Regions from separate parts of the Sinanaerobacter sp. ZZT-01 genome, predicted to be linked through region 1. Evidence: a T-box and tRNA genes for the amino acid it is inferred to sense, from the RefSeq annotation. Region 1 holds a T-box; the other regions hold tRNA genes.

Region 1 (6,480 bases):
AAATTAATTTTAATAATTAAATAATATTAATAATTTTTTTATAAACATTCTTCTGCTACTTTAGCAAGCTCACTTCGTTCGACCTCTTCCAGACAAATATGCCCTGTTATCGCATAAGGTTTCATTTTTTCTATGACATAAACAAGCCCATTTGATTTGGAATCGACAAGCGTATTGTCGATCTGATTATCGGAAGGATCTCCGATCATAACAAATTTTGCATCCTGACCAGCCCTTGTCAGCATCAATTTTGCAAGGTGCGGCGTCATTTCCTGCGCTTCATCAATGATTACCATTGCATTCGAAAGCGTTCTTCCTCTCATAAATGCAAATGTTTTCATTTCTATGATCCCTGCCTCTTTATACTGCTCTAAAAAGCTTTCTGCGGAAAAAACCGGTTTTTCACTATAGTCTCTTCTTTTTTTCGCATTTTTTTCCAACTTATCATTTTTAGCTGAAGCTTGCTTTTTTACACGTTCACTCATAAGACTTTCAATTGCATCCCCAAAAGAGTCCATAAATGGCTTTAGTTTTGCAGATTCTTTGCCCGGTAAATATCCAATAGAGTCCCCTGCCGATACAACAGGTTTTATTAAAATGATCTTATCATACACATTATTTTCAATGACTTTTTGCAGCGCTGCCGCTACTGAGAGAATTGATTTTCCGGTCCCTGCACCACCACTGAGTGTGACGAGAGGAATCGTATCATCCATGAGTAATTCAAAAGCCATTCTCTGTTCTCGATTTCTGGGAGTCAGTCCCCATGCTTTATCATTTGCATATTTTAAAGGCACGATCTTATTCCCATCATATTTCGCAAGTGTTTCATGTGAACTTCGGTCATTGCTTTTAATACAAAAAAATTCATTTGGATAGGCTTCTCCTGTCTTTTTATTTAGCTTTAGTCCCCCTTGATAAATTTTATCGATTTGGGTGGAAGATAAAGATACCTCTTTATAACCACGGAAAATATGCTCTACATCGATTTTATCACCTTGATAATCTTGAACTGCCAAACCCATGGCCTCTGCCTTGATTGCAACACAGATATCTTTTGTTACTAAAATCGTCTCCATATCTTCTGATTCATTTTTTATATTTATGGCAATCGTTAAAATCTTATTATCGTTTTTACTTAAATCCATCCCATCAGGAATAGCAACCGCATTCATATGATTTAATTCAACTCGTACTGTGCCTCCATTCGGCAATCTGATACCTCCATTTACATCACCGTACTGCCTTATATTATTAATCTCTCGAATTGCTTCTCTTGCCTGATACCCCAATATGCCTTCTTTTTTCTTTAAGCTATCCAATTCTTCTAAGCATATAATGGGGATAATGATATTATTGTCCTCAAAAGTATAAATACAGCCTGGAAAATGGATTAGGACATTGGTATCCAGAATATAATTTTTAATCAAGGGAATTCCTCCTTATTTTACCATTAAAGTTGCATCAGAAAAAACGATTACACTTGAAGCTATATTATAATATGACAGCTTCCATCGAAGAGCTACTTAAGACACTGAACCTTCTAGACAGCTACGAAACTAAAAAAGCATTGAGCAACGGCCTTTTTTCATTCCTAAGACTTCCTCTTTCTATTCTGCCTTAAGTATAAATACTCTTCTGTCACAACTTGTTTAAGAGGAAGTAAAGCTTATGTAAAATTTCATAGAGATTTTTTATCTATTTTTAACTCTCAACAGCGAATCACAAAAATTCAAAAAAGATAAAAATGCACCTCTTAAACAAGATGCATTTTCATTAAACAGAGTCTATATTTTGTTACGGTAATAAAGCTTCTTAAATCCGCTCTACATCAATCCCGGTTTTATGACCATTCAGATCATACTCGGTCAAAGCTTGATCTGCAGAAATCATTTTTTCCGCCAGAGTCTCCTTTTTAATATAATCTTCAAATTTTACAATTGCTTTGGATACTTCTTCATTCGCATGATAGAAGATATGGATATGATCCATCATCTCAAAGCCATTCTGCTTACGCATCTGCTGTACTTTAGAAATCAATTCTCTTGCCAATCCTTCATACATCAGTTCCTCTGTGATAGTCGTTTCTAAAATGACAAACACATTATTTTCCATCGCAGCTGTGAATCCTTCTTTTGCAGAAATCTTAACATCGATATATTCCTTGGTTATCGCAAAGACTTCCCCATCGATTTCCAAATCAAACGTTTCATTTTGTTCAAGATTTGAAACCAGCTCAGCGGCATTCTGTTTCATCAAGACACCAGCGAAGCTCTTAATTTTTCCGCCAAGCACAGGACCTGCCACCTTAAAGTTCGGCTTCAACGTGTAATTAATGAATTCGTCCAGTTTGCTTTCAAATACGACTTTTTTTACATTTAATTCTTCTTTAATCAAGTCTGTCATATCAGAAATCAATGCTTCATATTTTCCATCGATTAAAATTTCTTTCAGAGGCTGCCGCACCTTGATTCTTTCTTTTTCTCTAATTCCTCGTCCAAGCGCGACAATTGCACGAACTAAATCCATTCTTTCCTCTACCGTTTCGTCAATCAATTCTTCTTTTTCCTTTGGATAGAAAGAAAGGTGCACGGATTCCCCTCCAGTTAAATTCCCATAGATCTCATCTGTAATAAATGGTGCAAATGGCGCAGCCAGCTGTACGACACCCGTTAATATCTCATACGTTGTCAGGTAAACAGACTTTTTATCATCATTTAATTCCTCTGCATAGAAACGTCTTCGTGCTCTTCGGATATACCAATTCGATAAGTCTTCCGTCACAAATTCTTGAATCTTGCGCACTGCTTTCATATGATCATAGCGATCCATTTCAGAGATGGCTTCTTTTATGAGTTTATTATATTTCGATAAAATCCATCGATCAAGTTCCGGTCGTTTCTCATAATCCACAGATAGATCAGTCACGTTAATCTTGTCATTGTTGGAATACAATACAAAGAAATTATATACATTCTTTAGCGTACCGAAGAATTTACTCTGAATCTCAATCAATCCCTCTTCATCAAATTTAGTCGGAGACCATGCCGGTGACACATAAAGCAAATACCATCTTGTTGCATCCGCACCGTATTTATCAAATAATTGGAACGGGTCTACTGTATTACCCTTGCTCTTAGACATCTTCTTTCCGGTTTTATCTAAAATCAAATCATTTACAAGTACATTTTTATAAGGTGCCTTTCCTTTTATAAAGGTAGAAATCGCAAGCAACGAGTAGAACCACCCTCTCGTCTGGTCAATTCCCTCACAAATAAAATCAGCCGGAAAAAGTTTTTCATCGAACAGCTCTTTATTTTCAAATGGATAGTGTCTCTGTGCAAACGGCATTGCACCGCTGTCAAACCAGCAATCCATTACTTCCGGAATTCGACTCATTTTCTTTCCGCATTCCGGGCACTCGATATGAACCTCATCCACATAAGGACGATGCAATTCGATTGTGTCATCAATGTCCTCAATCGCCCGTTCCGCAAGCTCTGCTCTTGAACCTACTGATTCTAAATGGCCACATTCGCAACGCCAGATATTAATCGGCGTACCCCAATAACGGTTTCTAGATATCGCCCAGTCCTTGACTTCTGCAAGCCAGTTTCCAAATCGTCCTTCACCGACAAATTCCGGGAACCAATTCACTGTATTATTGTTTGCAACAAGCTGCTCTTTCAGCTTCGTCATTTCAATGTACCAGCTTGGCTTTGCGTAATAAATCAAAGGTGTGCTACAACGCCAGCAATGCGGATAATTGTGCTCTAGCTTTTCTTTTGTATAAATCTTATTTTCAGCAGCCAGCCACTTGATGATCTTGACCTCCAGCTCAGGCTCCATAACAAACATACCCTTCCAAGGCGTATCGGTATACTTTCCTTCTTCATCTACTGGATTCAAAACCGGCAGATCGTATCTTCTTCCCGTTTGGTAGTCATCTTCACCGAACGCAGGAGCTGTGTGCACGATTCCTGTGCCATCTTCAATGGTAACGTAATCTGCACAGGTGATAAAAAATGCCTTTTTGTCAGGAGTTATAAACGGCATCAGCTGCTCGTATTCCATATACTCCATGTCTTTTCCTTTCATTTCTGAAAGAATTTTATACTCAGCTTCCCCATCCTTGCTTTTTCCTAAAACCTTATCTGCTAAGGATTTTGCCACATAATAAATTTCCCCGTCCTTCTCTGCTTTGATGTAATCCACTGTCGGTCCAACCGTTAAGGCTACATTCGAAGCTAAAGTCCACGGTGTGGTTGTCCATGCAAGAAAATATTCATTTTCTGCATCCTTTCTCTTAAACTTTGCAGTGATGGTATTTACCTTTACCTCTTTATATCCTTGTGCAACCTCGTGAGAAGCAAGTCCAGTTCCACATCTTGGGCAGTAAGGGAGAATTTTATGTCCTTCATAAATCAACCCCGCCTTAAAGAACTCCTTTAAAATCCACCAGCCGGATTCAATATAATCATTGTCTAGCGTAATGTAAGGATCATCCATATCAATGAGATAGCCCATACGCTTTGTCATTTCTCTCCACTGCTTTTCATAAGTGAATACAGATTCTTTACATTTTTGGTTAAACTCCTTGATCCCATACTCTTCAATATCTTGCTTTCCGTTCATTTGAAGCTGCTTTTCTACCTCTATTTCGACTGGCAATCCATGTGTATCCCATCCGGCTTTTCGATTCACAGCATACCCCTGCATCGTTTTATGACGGCACACTGAATCCTTTAATGTTCTCGCAATGACATGATGAATGCCCGGTCTTCCATTTGCAGTCGGAGGTCCCTCATAAAAAATAAAAGCTGGCTTTCCTTCTCTTGTTGACACACACTTATCCAATAATTTTTCTTTGTCCCACTGATCCGCCTGCTCCATTTGTAACTCAGCAATGGGTTTTTCCGATAAATTTTTAAACATGCTTTTTCCCTTTCTAAAAAATGTTTCAGCACTTCTGTAAAAATACAGATGCGTTACATTAAACCTATAAAAAAATCCCTAAATTCTCCAAAATGAAAATTCAGGGACGATTATAACCGCGGTACCACCCTAATAGCAAAGCACGCATGCCTGCCACTTTATTCCGTTTAACGCACAGAGACGGACTTTCCTACTGCCTTCAAGTGCGCTACGTCCCTTGAGGGGTTCAAAAAATCAGCTGTGGAGTGATCTTCCGCCTGCTGCTTTCCGGCATTTTCTCACCATCAATGCCTCTCTGTAAGGTGTTATGCATACAGTGTACTATCTCCGTCATCGCTTTTTACCTATAACTCTTTTATTGTAACGAAAGGCGATTGACTTGTCAACCTTTTGTATCCTTTTCTTCCGTCTCCTTAATCAATCGCTACCACGAATCTGATTTAAAATACGATAAACCAATTCTGCGGGATAGCCTAAATAAGACAATCTTCTGCCCAATTTTGAAAGCATTTTTTTATCAATAGCAACATCTCCTGTTATTTTATTCACCTGCTTCATTGCATTAGAAAACAGAAGCTCTTCATCGATATTTTCTTTCATGCACTCTTGAATCGTCTCTTCCTTTATACCTTTTTTTAAAAGCTCCTGACGCAGTCTCAACGGTCCTTTCCCTTTGCCAAGTGCATAACGAAGATATGCTTCGCAATAACGTTGATCATTGACAAACCCACTTTCCTCAAGGAATTTTATACATTCTTCTATTTCATGTTCACAATATTCTTTTTGTTTTAAACGGTTTTTTACTTCTAAGACACTGTGATCCCGATATCCTAAATAATTCATAGCTTCTTCTTTTGCACTCTTTGTAAAACTTGTTTTTTCTTTTTGCATGCTCTATTCCTCTTAAAAATTTTCTATATGCTGTATCTGCGCTTCTTTCAGAGCGCTACAGTAAGCTCCATAAACCGGTATCGGTAAAGGAAGCGATTGAACCCAAAGCCCTTTAATCGTTTTCTTATAATTCCCATCTTCATCTATTGCAGAAAAACTTTTTAAGTTTTCTGAAAGTCCAGTGCCTTTGCATTTGATAAAAGCTTCCTTTCTTACCCATATCTGATAAAAGGTCTCTTTTCCCTGCTTTTTTACAGCATTTAATTCTTCCTCAGAAAAGAAGCGTCGTGCAATGTTTAAAATACGAGCCTCAGAGAGATTCCGAGTTTTATTTTCAATATCAACTCCAACTTCTCCACCGTCGATCAGGCAAACCCAATAAATTCCTGTATGAGAAATAGAAAAATGAAGGTTATCCATGCATGGCTGCTCTATGTAAGGTTTTCCATGTATTCCTTTTGACACACAAATCTCTGATTGAAGAAACTCCTGCAGCCCTTTTTTTCTGGCGTGTTTTCTTAATGCCTCTTTTAACAGGCCTTGGCTTTCCTCTTGATTTTTATTTTCTCTATAATACAGATACACTGTTCGCATCTCCTTCAAACGCATCCTTTTCTAAAAAAGACGCAGACAAAACTTGTCTGCGTTTTTTTC
Region 2 (6,480 bases), 1.4 Mb from region 1:
ATGAAACCAAGCAAAACGCAATGCGTTTAGCTGAGCTAGATTTGAAGGTTCCGAAAGGAACGTTTAGATACCAAATTGATTAAGAGTTTGATCCTGGCTCAGGATGAACGCTGGCGGCGTGCCTAACACATGCAAGTCGAGCGAGAAGCTCACGAATGAAACTTCGGTCGAATGAGTGAGAGGAAAGCGGCGGACGGGTGAGTAACGCGTAGGCAACCTGCCTCATACAGAGGGATAGCCTCGGGAAACCGGGATTAATACCTCATAACATGTGAGTGTCACATGACACTTTCGTCAAAGATTTATCGGTATGAGATGGGCCTGCGTCTGATTAGTTAGTTGGTGAGGTAACGGCTCACCAAGGCAGCGATCAGTAGCCGACCTGAGAGGGTAATCGGCCACATTGGAACTGAGACACGGTCCAAACTCCTACGGGAGGCAGCAGTGGGGAATATTGCACAATGGGCGCAAGCCTGATGCAGCAACGCCGCGTGAGCGAGGAAGGCCTTCGGGTCGTAAAGCTCTGTCCAAGGGGAAGAAAAAAATGACGGTACCCTTGGAGGAAGCCCCGGCTAACTACGTGCCAGCAGCCGCGGTAATACGTAGGGGGCGAGCGTTATCCGGAATTATTGGGCGTAAAGAGTACGTAGGTGGTTATGTAAGCGTGGGGTGAAAGGCAATGGCTCAACCATTGTTAGCCTTACGAACTGCATGGCTTGAGTGCAGGAGAGGAAAGCGGAATTCCTAGTGTAGCGGTGAAATGCGTAGATATTAGGAGGAACACCAGTGGCGAAGGCGGCTTTCTGGACTGTAACTGACACTGAGGTACGAAAGCGTGGGGAGCAAACAGGATTAGATACCCTGGTAGTCCACGCCGTAAACGATGAGCACTAGGTGTCGGGGGAGCGATCCTTCGGTGCCGTAGTTAACGCATTAAGTGCTCCGCCTGGGGAGTACGCACGCAAGTGTGAAACTCAAAGGAATTGACGGGGACCCGCACAAGCAGCGGAGCATGTGGTTTAATTCGAAGCAACGCGAAGAACCTTACCAGGACTTGACATCCCTCTGACCGTCTCTTAATCGAGGCTTCCCTTCGGGGCAGAGGAGACAGGTGGTGCATGGTTGTCGTCAGCTCGTGTCGTGAGATGTTGGGTTAAGTCCCGCAACGAGCGCAACCCTTGTCATTAGTTGCCAGCAGTTCGGCTGGGCACTCTAGTGAGACTGCCGGGGATAACTCGGAGGAAGGTGGGGATGACGTCAAATCATCATGCCCCTTATGTTCTGGGCTACACACGTGCTACAATGGCCGGTACAGAGAGAAGCAAATTCGTGAGGAAGAGCAAAACTCTAAAACCGGTCCCAGTTCGGATTGTAGGCTGAAACTCGCCTACATGAAGTTGGAGTTGCTAGTAATCGCGGATCAGAATGCCGCGGTGAATGCGTTCCCGGGTCTTGTACACACCGCCCGTCACACCATGGAAGTTGGGGGCGCCCGAAGTTGGTCGAGAAATAGATTACCTAAGGCGAAATCAATGACTGGGGTGAAGTCGTAACAAGGTAGCCGTATCGGAAGGTGCGGCTGGATCACCTCCTTTCTAAGGAGACTACAATTTCTACACTATGAGTTTATATAAAACTAGCGGGCAATAGGCTGCGCAGGAATATTGTAAGATGGCGTAGACTGAGAAAGCGAAAGCGGAGTGCGCATACAATTGTATGTAAGCGAGCAGGAGCGACGATGTCATAGCTAGGTTACAATAAAACTAGCAGGGGCTTGTAGCTCAGGTGGTTAGAGCGCACGCCTGATAAGCGTGAGGTCGGAGGTTCGAGTCCTCCCAAGCCCACCACTTTGTATTGTTATACAGAGAAATAGGTTGCGCAAGTAACCGAACGTACCTTGAAAACTGAACAATGTAAATCTTAAAATTCAAATTAAGACGAAATCGAAGTGCACTTGTCTTACGTTTCCGTAGGAAATGTTAGAACGTGCTTCGTCAGGAATTCACAAACTTTAGTTTGTAGAATTCTACGGCGGAACATAGTCAAGCAAGTAAGACAAAGGCAAAAAAATAAAGTAAAAACTAAGACAGTCTTTTCGAGCATGGAATCGAAAGAGGAAGTGAAAGAGAAGCTGACTGGGTATTTACTACAATTTCAAATTAATTGAACCGAGAAACCAGAATTACTAAGTTTTTTAACATAGTAAAAAATAAGTCCACATTACTCAGTGGACGATTCACTTAGGTCAAGTGAATAAGAGCATAAGGCGGATGCCTTGGCACTAGGAGCCGAAGAAGGACGTGACAAGCTGCGATAAGCTACGGGCAGGTGCAAATAACCGTTAATCCGTAGATTTCCGAATGGGGCAACCCACTTGTGGTAATGCGCAAGTATCCTATACTGAATCAAATAGGTATAGAGAAGGTAACCCGGGGAACTGAAACATCTAAGTACCCGGAGGAAGAGAAAGAAACATCGATTCCCTCAGTAGCGGCGAGCGAACGGGGAAGAGCCCAAACCGGATTTATCCGGGGTTGTGGACCACTCATCACTTACAAGATTGATAGTCGAAGCGGCATGGAAAGGCCGACCGTAGAAGGTAAGAGTCCTGTAGACGAAATGAATCGAGTAAAGAGTGGCACCAGAGTACCACCAGGCACGTGAAACCTGGTGGGAAGCAGGGGGGCCCACCCCCCAAGGCTAAATACTACCTAGTGACCGATAGAGAATAGTACCGTGAGGGAAAGGTGAAAAGAACCCCGGAAGGGGAGTGAAAAAGAACCTGAAACCTTATGCTTACAAGCAATGGGAGCGCAAGTGACCATGTACTTTTTGTAGAACGGGCCAACGAGTTATGGTATGCAGCGAGGTTAAGGTGTTCAGCACCGGAGCCGAAGCGAAAGCGAGTCTGAATAGGGCGATGAGTTGTATGCTGTAGACCCGAAACCGGGTGACCTATCCATGTGCAGGTTGAAGTATCCGTAAAAGGATATGGAGGACCGAACCCATGTCTGTTGAAAAAGGCTGGGATGACGTGTGGATAGCGGTGAAATTCCAATCGAACCCGGAGATAGCTGGTTCTCCTCGAAATAGCTTTAGGGCTAGCCTCAAGGAAAGATACGCGGAGGTAGAGCACTGAATGTCCTAGGGGCCTTCACCGGTTACCGAAGACTATCAAACTCCGAATGCCGCAGTATTATACTTGGGAGTCAGACTATGTGAGATAAGTTTCATAGTCGAAAGGGAAACAGCCCAGACCAACAGCTAAGGTCCCAAAATGTAAGTTAAGTGGAAAAGGATGTGGAGCTGCATAGACAACTAGGATGTTGGCTTAGAAGCAGCCACTCATTTAAAGAGTGCGTAATAGCTCACTAGTCGAGTGGCTCTGCGCCGAAGATAAACGGGGCTAAAACTTACTACCGAAGCTTTGGAATTGCTTAGGCAATTGGTAGAGGAGCATTGTATACGGGCAGAAGGTGAGCTGTAAGGCGAGCTGGACTGTATACAAGAGAGAATGTTGGCATGAGTAGCGAGAGGTAGGTGAGAATCCTACCCGCCGAAAATCTAAGGTTTCCTGAGGAAGGTTCGTCCACTCAGGGTTAGTCGGGGCCTAAGCCGAGAGCGAACGCTGTAGGCGATGGACAACAGGTTGAGATTCCTGTACCACCGAAAATCGTTTGAGCGAAGTGGGGACACAGAAGGATAAGTTGAGCACGCCGTTGGTAGAGCGTGTCTAAGCGTCAAGGGAGTTATGGTAGGCAAATCCGCCGTAACAATTCTGAGGCGTGATGGGGAGGGAAATAAAGTACCGAAGCAACTGATTTCACACTGTCAAGAAAAGCCGCTAGCGAGATCGTAGGTGCCCGTACCGCAAACCGACACAGGTAGATGAGGAGAGAATCCTAAGGCGAGCGAGAGAACTATTGTTAAGGAACTCGGCAAAATAACCCCGTAACTTCGGGAGAAGGGGAACCACAGAAATGTGGTCGCAGTGAAAAGGCCCAGGCGACTGTTTACCAAAAACACAGGTCTCTGCTAAAGCGAAAGCTGAAGTATAGGGGCTGACGCCTGCCCGGTGCTGGAAGGTTAAGGGGAAGTGTCAGAGCAATCGAAGCACAGAACTTAAGCCCCAGTAAACGGCGGCCGTAACTATAACGGTCCTAAGGTAGCGAAATTCCTTGTCGGGTAAGTTCCGACCCGCACGAAAGGCGTAACGATCTGGGCACTGTCTCAACAATAGACTCGGTGAAATTGTAGTACCGGTAAAGATGCCGGTTACCCGCAGCAGGACGGAAAGACCCCGTGGAGCTTTACTGCAGCTTGATATTGGATTTCGGTGTTGCATGTACAGAATAGGTGGGAGGCTAAGAATCTAGTACGCCAGTATTAGAGGAGCCACCTTTGGGATACCACCCTTGTAACATTGAAGTTCTAACCACGTGCTGTGAACCAGTACTGGGACAGTGTCAGGCGGGCAGTTTGACTGGGGCGGTCGCCTCCTAAAGAGTAACGGAGGCGCCCAAAGGTTCCCTCAGCGCGGTCGGAAATCGCGCGAAGAGTGTAAAGGCAAAAGGGAGCTTGACTGCGAGACCAACAAGTCGAGCAGGGACGAAAGTCGGGCTTAGTGATCCGGTGGTACCGAGTGGAAGGGCCATCGCTCAACGGATAAAAGCTACCCCGGGGATAACAGGCTTATACCCCCCAAGAGTCCACATCGACGGGGGTGTTTGGCACCTCGATGTCGGCTCGTCTCATCCTGGGGCTGAAGTAGGTCCCAAGGGTTGGGCTGTTCGCCCATTAAAGAGGTACGCGAGCTGGGTTCAGAACGTCGTGAGACAGTTCGGTCCCTATCCGCTGTGGGCGTCGGAAATTTGAGTGGAGCTGTCCTTAGTACGAGAGGACCGGGATGGACATACCTCTGGTGTACCAGTTGTTCTGCCAAGGGCACGGCTGGGTAGCTAAGTATGGAAGGGATAAGCGCTGAAAGCATCTAAGTGCGAAGCCCCCCACAAGAATAGATTTCCTTCAGTTTACTGATAAGACCCGTGAGAGACTATCACGTTGATAGGTCGGAGGTGTAAGTATGGTAACATATTCAGCTGACCGATACTAATAGGTCGAACGCTTGACCAATGGTTTCAAGAAAGTAACGAAGAAAAGATTACATTGTTTAGTTTTGAGGGTACATGAGCCTGTGCCATTTAAGAATTAAATGGATGACAGATTTGTGCAAGAAATTCAACAAACTTGTTTGTTAGAATTTTATTGCCTAACCTTCATATCTGGTGACTATAGCAAGGAGGTCACACCTGTTCCCATATCGAACACAGTAGTTAAGCTCCTTTGCGCTGATGGTACTTGGCGGGCAGCTGCCTGGGAGAGTAGGACGTCGCCAGTTTTAAAAAAAGAAGTTATCTTTTGATAGCTTCTTTTTTTTATGTCAGGAATCTATTTTTTACTGAAAGGGTGACAGCCAAGTACCTACCTAATTCTAATAGGTGGGAAGGTGCCCATTTTGCGCAAGCTTTAGCTGCAATGGAAAATGGGACAGCGAAGCGAATGAAATGAGCCGCAATTGTATTTGTTTTGATTTTATGCTAATATGGCTATAGGAGTTGCTTGCAGTTTACAGAAAAAGCGATATGATTTATCAGTTTTTCTGTAATAGGACAAGTAGATACTATGAAAAATGTTTTGAAGATTCCCAAAACAGAATCTTTAGAAAGCGTGGCAGAGCCACTTTTTTTATACAATAGAGGTAGAGCTTTCTATAATTGAAGAAGGATTTTCTTAAGATGGAAAATTAATTGGAGATGATATAAAAAAAGTGTAGTAGAGTCCATAGAGAGAGGGAAAAATATGAATCGATTAAATATTATTTGCTTAGGTGTTCATGATATGGAAAGAGCAGTCAAATTTTATCGCGATGGTCTGGGGTTTCAGACTGATGAAAAAAGAGATAAACCGGAGGTCATTTTTTTTAGTACGCCAGGAATAAAACTTGAATTGTATCCATTGGAATTATTAGCACAAGATATCAGCGTAGAAAATCCTCCGGAAATTTCTTCTGGATTTGGGGGAATAACTATCGCATATAATGCGAAAACAAAAGAGGAAGTCTTCGACGTGATTGAGCTTGCAAGACGATCTGGTGCAAGGATTGTCAAGGAACCTCAAGATGTTTTTTGGGGTGGATTTCATGCTTATTTTGCTGATCCTGATGGATATTATTGGGAAGTGGCTTGGGCACCGGATTTTGAATTTGACGAAAATGACATGTTAAAATAATTTGATATAAGTAGGAACAACTGATAAAATAAAGAAAAATAATATTGATTTTGGAGGTGTATTATATATGAAATTTTTTATTGATACAGCAAATGTTAATGAGATAAAAGAAGTTGCTGCTTGGGGAATTTTAACGGGCGTTACGACAAATCCAAGCTTGATTGCAAAAGAAGGACGGGACTTCAAAGAAGT
Region 3 (6,480 bases), 1.1 Mb from region 1:
AGGAAACCTTAGATTTTCGGCGGGTAGGATTCTCACCTACCTCTCGCTACTCATGCCAACATTCTCTCTTGTATACAGTCCAGCTCGCCTTACAGCTCACCTTCTGCCCGTATACAATGCTCCTCTACCAATTGCCTAAGCAATTCCAAAGCTTCGGTAGTAAGTTTTAGCCCCGTTTATCTTCGGCGCAGAGCCACTCGACTAGTGAGCTATTACGCACTCTTTAAATGAGTGGCTGCTTCTAAGCCAACATCCTAGTTGTCTATGCAGCTCCACATCCTTTTCCACTTAACTTACATTTTGGGACCTTAGCTGTTGGTCTGGGCTGTTTCCCTTTCGACTATGAAACTTATCTCACATAGTCTGACTCCCAAGTATAATACTGCGGCATTCGGAGTTTGATAGTCTTCGGTAACCGGTGAAGGCCCCTAGGACATTCAGTGCTCTACCTCCGCGTATCTTTCCTTGAGGCTAGCCCTAAAGCTATTTCGAGGAGAACCAGCTATCTCCGGGTTCGATTGGAATTTCACCGCTATCCACACGTCATCCCAGCCTTTTTCAACAGACATGGGTTCGGTCCTCCATATCCTTTTACGGATACTTCAACCTGCACATGGATAGGTCACCCGGTTTCGGGTCTACAGCATACAACTCATCGCCCTATTCAGACTCGCTTTCGCTTCGGCTCCGGTGCTGAACACCTTAACCTCGCTGCATACCATAACTCGTTGGCCCGTTCTACAAAAAGTACATGGTCACTTGCGCTCCCATTGCTTGTAAGCATAAGGTTTCAGGTTCTTTTTCACTCCCCTTCCGGGGTTCTTTTCACCTTTCCCTCACGGTACTATTCTCTATCGGTCACTAGGTAGTATTTAGCCTTGGGGGGTGGGCCCCCCTGCTTCCCACCAGGTTTCACGTGCCTGGTGGTACTCTGGTGCCACTCTTTACTCGATTCATTTCGTCTACAGGACTCTTACCTTCTACGGTCGGCCTTTCCATGCCGCTTCGACTATCAATCTTGTAAGTGATGAGTGGTCCACAACCCCGGATAAATCCGGTTTGGGCTCTTCCCCGTTCGCTCGCCGCTACTGAGGGAATCGATGTTTCTTTCTCTTCCTCCGGGTACTTAGATGTTTCAGTTCCCCGGGTTACCTTCTCTATACCTATTTGATTCAGTATAGGATACTTGCGCATTACCACAAGTGGGTTGCCCCATTCGGAAATCTACGGATTAACGGTTATTTGCACCTGCCCGTAGCTTATCGCAGCTTGTCACGTCCTTCTTCGGCTCCTAGTGCCAAGGCATCCGCCTTATGCTCTTATTCACTTGACCTAAGTGAATCGTCCACTGAGTAATGTGGACTTATTTTTTACTATGTTAAAAAACTTAGTAATTCTGGTTTCTCGGTTCAATTAATTTGAAATTGTAGTAAATACCCAGTCAGCTTCTCTTTCACTTCCTCTTTCGATTCCATGCTCGAAAAGACTGTCTTAGTTTTTACTTTATTTTTTTGCCTTTGTCTTACTTGCTTGACTATGTTCCGCCGTAGAATTCTACAAACTAAAGTTTGTGAATTCCTGACGAAGCACGTTCTAACATTTCCTACGGAAACGTAAGACAAGTGCACTTCGATTTCGTCTTAATTTGAATTTTAAGATTTACATTGTTCAGTTTTCAAGGTACGTTCGGTTACTTGCGCAACCTATTTCTCTGTATAACAATACAAAGTGGTGGGCTTGGGAGGACTCGAACCTCCGACCTCACGCTTATCAGGCGTGCGCTCTAACCACCTGAGCTACAAGCCCCTGCTAGTTTTATTGTAACCTAGCTATGACATCGTCGCTCCTGCTCGCTTACATACAATTGTATGCGCACTCCGCTTTCGCTTTCTCAGTCTACGCCATCTTACAATATTCCTGCGCAGCCTATTGCCCGCTAGTTTTATATAAACTCATAGTGTAGAAATTGTAGTCTCCTTAGAAAGGAGGTGATCCAGCCGCACCTTCCGATACGGCTACCTTGTTACGACTTCACCCCAGTCATTGATTTCGCCTTAGGTAATCTATTTCTCGACCAACTTCGGGCGCCCCCAACTTCCATGGTGTGACGGGCGGTGTGTACAAGACCCGGGAACGCATTCACCGCGGCATTCTGATCCGCGATTACTAGCAACTCCAACTTCATGTAGGCGAGTTTCAGCCTACAATCCGAACTGGGACCGGTTTTAGAGTTTTGCTCTTCCTCACGAATTTGCTTCTCTCTGTACCGGCCATTGTAGCACGTGTGTAGCCCAGAACATAAGGGGCATGATGATTTGACGTCATCCCCACCTTCCTCCGAGTTATCCCCGGCAGTCTCACTAGAGTGCCCAGCCGAACTGCTGGCAACTAATGACAAGGGTTGCGCTCGTTGCGGGACTTAACCCAACATCTCACGACACGAGCTGACGACAACCATGCACCACCTGTCTCCTCTGCCCCGAAGGGAAGCCTCGATTAAGAGACGGTCAGAGGGATGTCAAGTCCTGGTAAGGTTCTTCGCGTTGCTTCGAATTAAACCACATGCTCCGCTGCTTGTGCGGGTCCCCGTCAATTCCTTTGAGTTTCACACTTGCGTGCGTACTCCCCAGGCGGAGCACTTAATGCGTTAACTACGGCACCGAAGGATCGCTCCCCCGACACCTAGTGCTCATCGTTTACGGCGTGGACTACCAGGGTATCTAATCCTGTTTGCTCCCCACGCTTTCGTACCTCAGTGTCAGTTACAGTCCAGAAAGCCGCCTTCGCCACTGGTGTTCCTCCTAATATCTACGCATTTCACCGCTACACTAGGAATTCCGCTTTCCTCTCCTGCACTCAAGCCATGCAGTTCGTAAGGCTAACAATGGTTGAGCCATTGCCTTTCACCCCACGCTTACATAACCACCTACGTACTCTTTACGCCCAATAATTCCGGATAACGCTCGCCCCCTACGTATTACCGCGGCTGCTGGCACGTAGTTAGCCGGGGCTTCCTCCAAGGGTACCGTCATTTTTTTCTTCCCCTTGGACAGAGCTTTACGACCCGAAGGCCTTCCTCGCTCACGCGGCGTTGCTGCATCAGGCTTGCGCCCATTGTGCAATATTCCCCACTGCTGCCTCCCGTAGGAGTTTGGACCGTGTCTCAGTTCCAATGTGGCCGATTACCCTCTCAGGTCGGCTACTGATCGCTGCCTTGGTGAGCCGTTACCTCACCAACTAACTAATCAGACGCAGGCCCATCTCATACCGATAAATCTTTGACGAAAGTGTCATGTGACACTCACATGTTATGAGGTATTAATCCCGGTTTCCCGAGGCTATCCCTCTGTATGAGGCAGGTTGCCTACGCGTTACTCACCCGTCCGCCGCTTTCCTCTCACTCATTCGACCGAAGTTTCATTCGTGAGCTTCTCGCTCGACTTGCATGTGTTAGGCACGCCGCCAGCGTTCATCCTGAGCCAGGATCAAACTCTTAATCAATTTGGTATCTAAACGTTCCTTTCGGAACCTTCAAATCTAGCTCAGCTAAACGCATTGCGTTTTGCTTGGTTTCATTTTCATAATTGCTCGAACCCCTAACAAAATTCGTTTCACAAATTTTAGTAGGTGTCGTACAGAAATCTCATCAACTTTAGTTGATAGAGATTTTTCAGTTACGAATCTGAAATTATTGTTTTTAAGAAATTGTACGAAGATCCATTCAATTCATTGAATGTTTCTTACCAATCTTTTGCAGATTGTTTTTGTACTTAAGTCTTTTTCGTCTCTGTCAGTTTGCACTGTTTCGACGTTTGAGATTTATTTAAAAATCTCTTGACTCAATTTCTACACTATGGAGTTTTCAAGGTTCATCCCTTTCTTCTTTTATGCCGAGCATACTTTCCGAAAGGTCTCAGACTGAAAAATGTTTCAAATTCTTTTGTCCATCTTCTTCGTCCGATGCACTATTTTCAAGTGCTGCTCCGTATTGACGAAGCTTTTTTATTATAGCTTGCTGTGCTCATTTTGTCAACTGCTTTTTTCTGTTTTTCAACTTTTTTCGCAATTGCTTGATGTGCTTCGAATGTGATGTTTTCACATTTCATACAAGCTGTTTGTGTTATCTCATGTTCACGAGACAACTCATTCATAATACCAAGTTTTGGCATTACTGTCAACTACTTTTTTCGATTTTATTCGACTTTTTTTCGTTTGCACATCTGTTTATAAAAGAACCAGTCAAGGACTTCAAATATTCATCTGTGCGAGACAGCTTTAATAGAATAGCAAAGTATGCCTTCTCTGTCAACTACTTTTCTTATCTTTTCGCTTCTTTTTTGATATATTATTGAAATCGTTTTTTCCCTACCTATTTAATATAAAAAAACAAGGTCAACCTCATAATGTGTTGACCTTGTCTTGCGTCTCATTTTTCTCGATCTTGCATATTCTTCCATTCACGTATCAGAATGGGTATACAAGTCGCATACATGACAGCGGTTGCTATCACAAAGAAAATGGGCACGAAGGGCTGCTCTAGAAACATTTCATCACACTCCCAACTTTCAAGCCGTAACGCACGTTCCCCTTCGTAGTTGCAATCTTGAAATGTCTGACAGCTCTTTGCACAGTTTTCAGTGCTAATTCTATCACGTTCATGTTCCGTCCCCCTAATAGTAATTTGACGATTCATCTTTGAAAACTAAACGCACATTAATCTCTACTTCTTATTATTCACATTATCTACTTTTTCCGTTCAAAATAATGTCGAAAACACCCACTTCATTCTTTGTTTTTTCTACGAATATCTGACACAAAATTTAGGAACCAACCATATACTTCTCTTTTTTTATCATTATATACAAATAAATCTTTTTTTATTCTGATTTTATACTAACTTTTTAGAAATAAATAATAAATTATAATCCAACTGCTTGGGTATAATACGCATTTGTCCTCGTTGTAATGCCATTTACCTTATCTTCAAAAACCACTTTAACACGGAATGTGCCGCTGCTGCTCATTGTAAGAATGCGGCATTCAGACAGAACAGGCGTGTTCGTGTCCTTGATCTCAAAGGTCTCTCCAAAATCCACATACTTTTTGGTGGAAGTGTTCAGCTTCTGAACGGTGCACGTTGCCTTGATGTAATCTGCAATCACCGAAGAGCGGCAGTACACCTCCAACTCCGCTTTCTTATCTGCCATCCTGGTCAGCGAAAGGTCGCCGCTCGCCACCATACGCATGGACGGCAGCTCCCGAGCCTTCACCTCTGCGCCATACACAAATGTCGATGAAAATACCATCATCAACGCCAATACGAATAATACTGCTACCTGTTTTTTCTTTTTCATGAAATCCTCCTTTATTGGTCCCTATACTTAAACGCAAGAAAGGAGACAAAAATTGCACTTTTTTATTAAATTTCTACATAAAATAAAAAATTTTTTACTTAATGCTTAAGCTTTTCTTTGATTTTTAATAGCTCGTCTTTTTCTAAGGTACCAGAAATTGATATAGTATAATCATCATACACTATTAATAACACAGACACACCATTAAGATTTTGATCCTCTTGATAAAAAACTTTATCTTTTTCCAACTCTTCAAAGCCCTCAATCGCATTTGCAAAAACTGCACCTTGGTCATCATTGAACGCTCTCTGACTTAAAATCACTTTAGTATTTTCATCATCTTGATAAATATAAATCGCTTTAAAATTCTTATTGCCAGACTTTTTAACCGTCAATGATTCAAATGCATAATCCTCCGGAATATATCCAGGAACTACCAGCTGATCATACTTTTCATTCATGGCATCGATATATCTTTCATCTTCAACAATCTCTTCTATAGTCTGTGGTTCCTCTACTCCAACATGGCTGTCTTCTACAAATCCATTTTCTATCTCTTTTCCAAATAAGTTTAACTTTATTTTCCCTGCTATAGATGGCTCTATTTTAAAAAAAGAAGTTACAATTGTTGTGAGAAACAGAAAAAGAATCAGTGCTCCCGCAATTTTATAACATCTGTTTTTTCTTCCCCATTCAAAAAACTTTTCTTTTATTCCGGCATAAATAGGCTCATAGACCGAAGGATTCTGCTTCCGCTTTTCGATCTGATCCATCTCCTCCATAAAGGATTGCAATGTAGGTTTCTGTATAGAATTCAATTCCTGAAAGAAGTCTAATTCATTTATAGGGTCCTCCATTGCCTCTTTTATCAAGGTCTGGCTTAAATGCCTGTCCCTCTCATACACTTCATCTTTGATCTTTTTACACATGCTGAACTCCCCTCCTGTGGTCCTTGCAATATTCTGTTCCATCTACCTTTGCTCTCATGTACTCCAGTGCTCGCTTATGGTAGGAAGCTGCTGTATTATAATTCAAGCCTAAAAATTTTGCTACAATTTTTAAGGGCAGTTCATAGTAATCACACAAAAGAACAATTTGCAAATACTCATCGCGCATTTCATTAAAT

What was found. The T-box of region 1 lies ahead of ileS (isoleucine--tRNA ligase). A T-box ahead of a tRNA ligase gene usually reads a tRNA of that ligase, here a tRNA-Ile.
Region 2: it encodes a tRNA-Ile, which carries the amino acid that the T-box ahead of ileS (isoleucine--tRNA ligase) is inferred to sense. The anticodon was not compared.
Region 3: it encodes a tRNA-Ile, which carries the amino acid that the T-box ahead of ileS (isoleucine--tRNA ligase) is inferred to sense. The anticodon was not compared.

What each region holds. Positions count from the first base shown of each region.
Region 1 covers NZ_CP141728.1:3,293,832-3,300,311, forward strand. The annotation lists gene U5921_RS15850 (PhoH family protein) at 39-1,430, opposite strand; gene ileS (isoleucine--tRNA ligase) at 1,816-4,935, opposite strand; T-box leader at 5,035-5,278, opposite strand; gene U5921_RS15860 (regulatory protein RecX) at 5,353-5,826, opposite strand; gene U5921_RS15865 (4'-phosphopantetheinyl transferase family protein) at 5,839-6,411, opposite strand.
Region 2 covers NZ_CP141728.1:1,863,654-1,870,133, forward strand. The annotation lists rRNA gene U5921_RS08950 (16S ribosomal RNA) at 76-1,595, shown strand; tRNA gene U5921_RS08955 (tRNA-Ile) at 1,771-1,847, shown strand; rRNA gene U5921_RS08960 (23S ribosomal RNA) at 2,244-5,133, shown strand; rRNA gene rrf (5S ribosomal RNA) at 5,282-5,398, shown strand; gene U5921_RS08970 (VOC family protein) at 5,860-6,288, shown strand; gene fsa (fructose-6-phosphate aldolase) at 6,356-6,480, shown strand, end outside.
Region 3 covers NZ_CP141728.1:2,164,134-2,170,613, reverse strand. The annotation lists rRNA gene U5921_RS10400 (23S ribosomal RNA) at 1-1,333, opposite strand, end outside; tRNA gene U5921_RS10395 (tRNA-Ile) at 1,730-1,806, opposite strand; rRNA gene U5921_RS10390 (16S ribosomal RNA) at 1,982-3,501, opposite strand; gene U5921_RS10385 (hypothetical protein) at 3,972-4,169, opposite strand; gene U5921_RS10380 (hypothetical protein) at 4,537-4,659, opposite strand; gene U5921_RS10375 (hypothetical protein) at 4,920-5,354, opposite strand; gene U5921_RS10370 (DUF4367 domain-containing protein) at 5,453-6,283, opposite strand; gene U5921_RS10365 (sigma-70 family RNA polymerase sigma factor) at 6,276-6,480, opposite strand, start outside.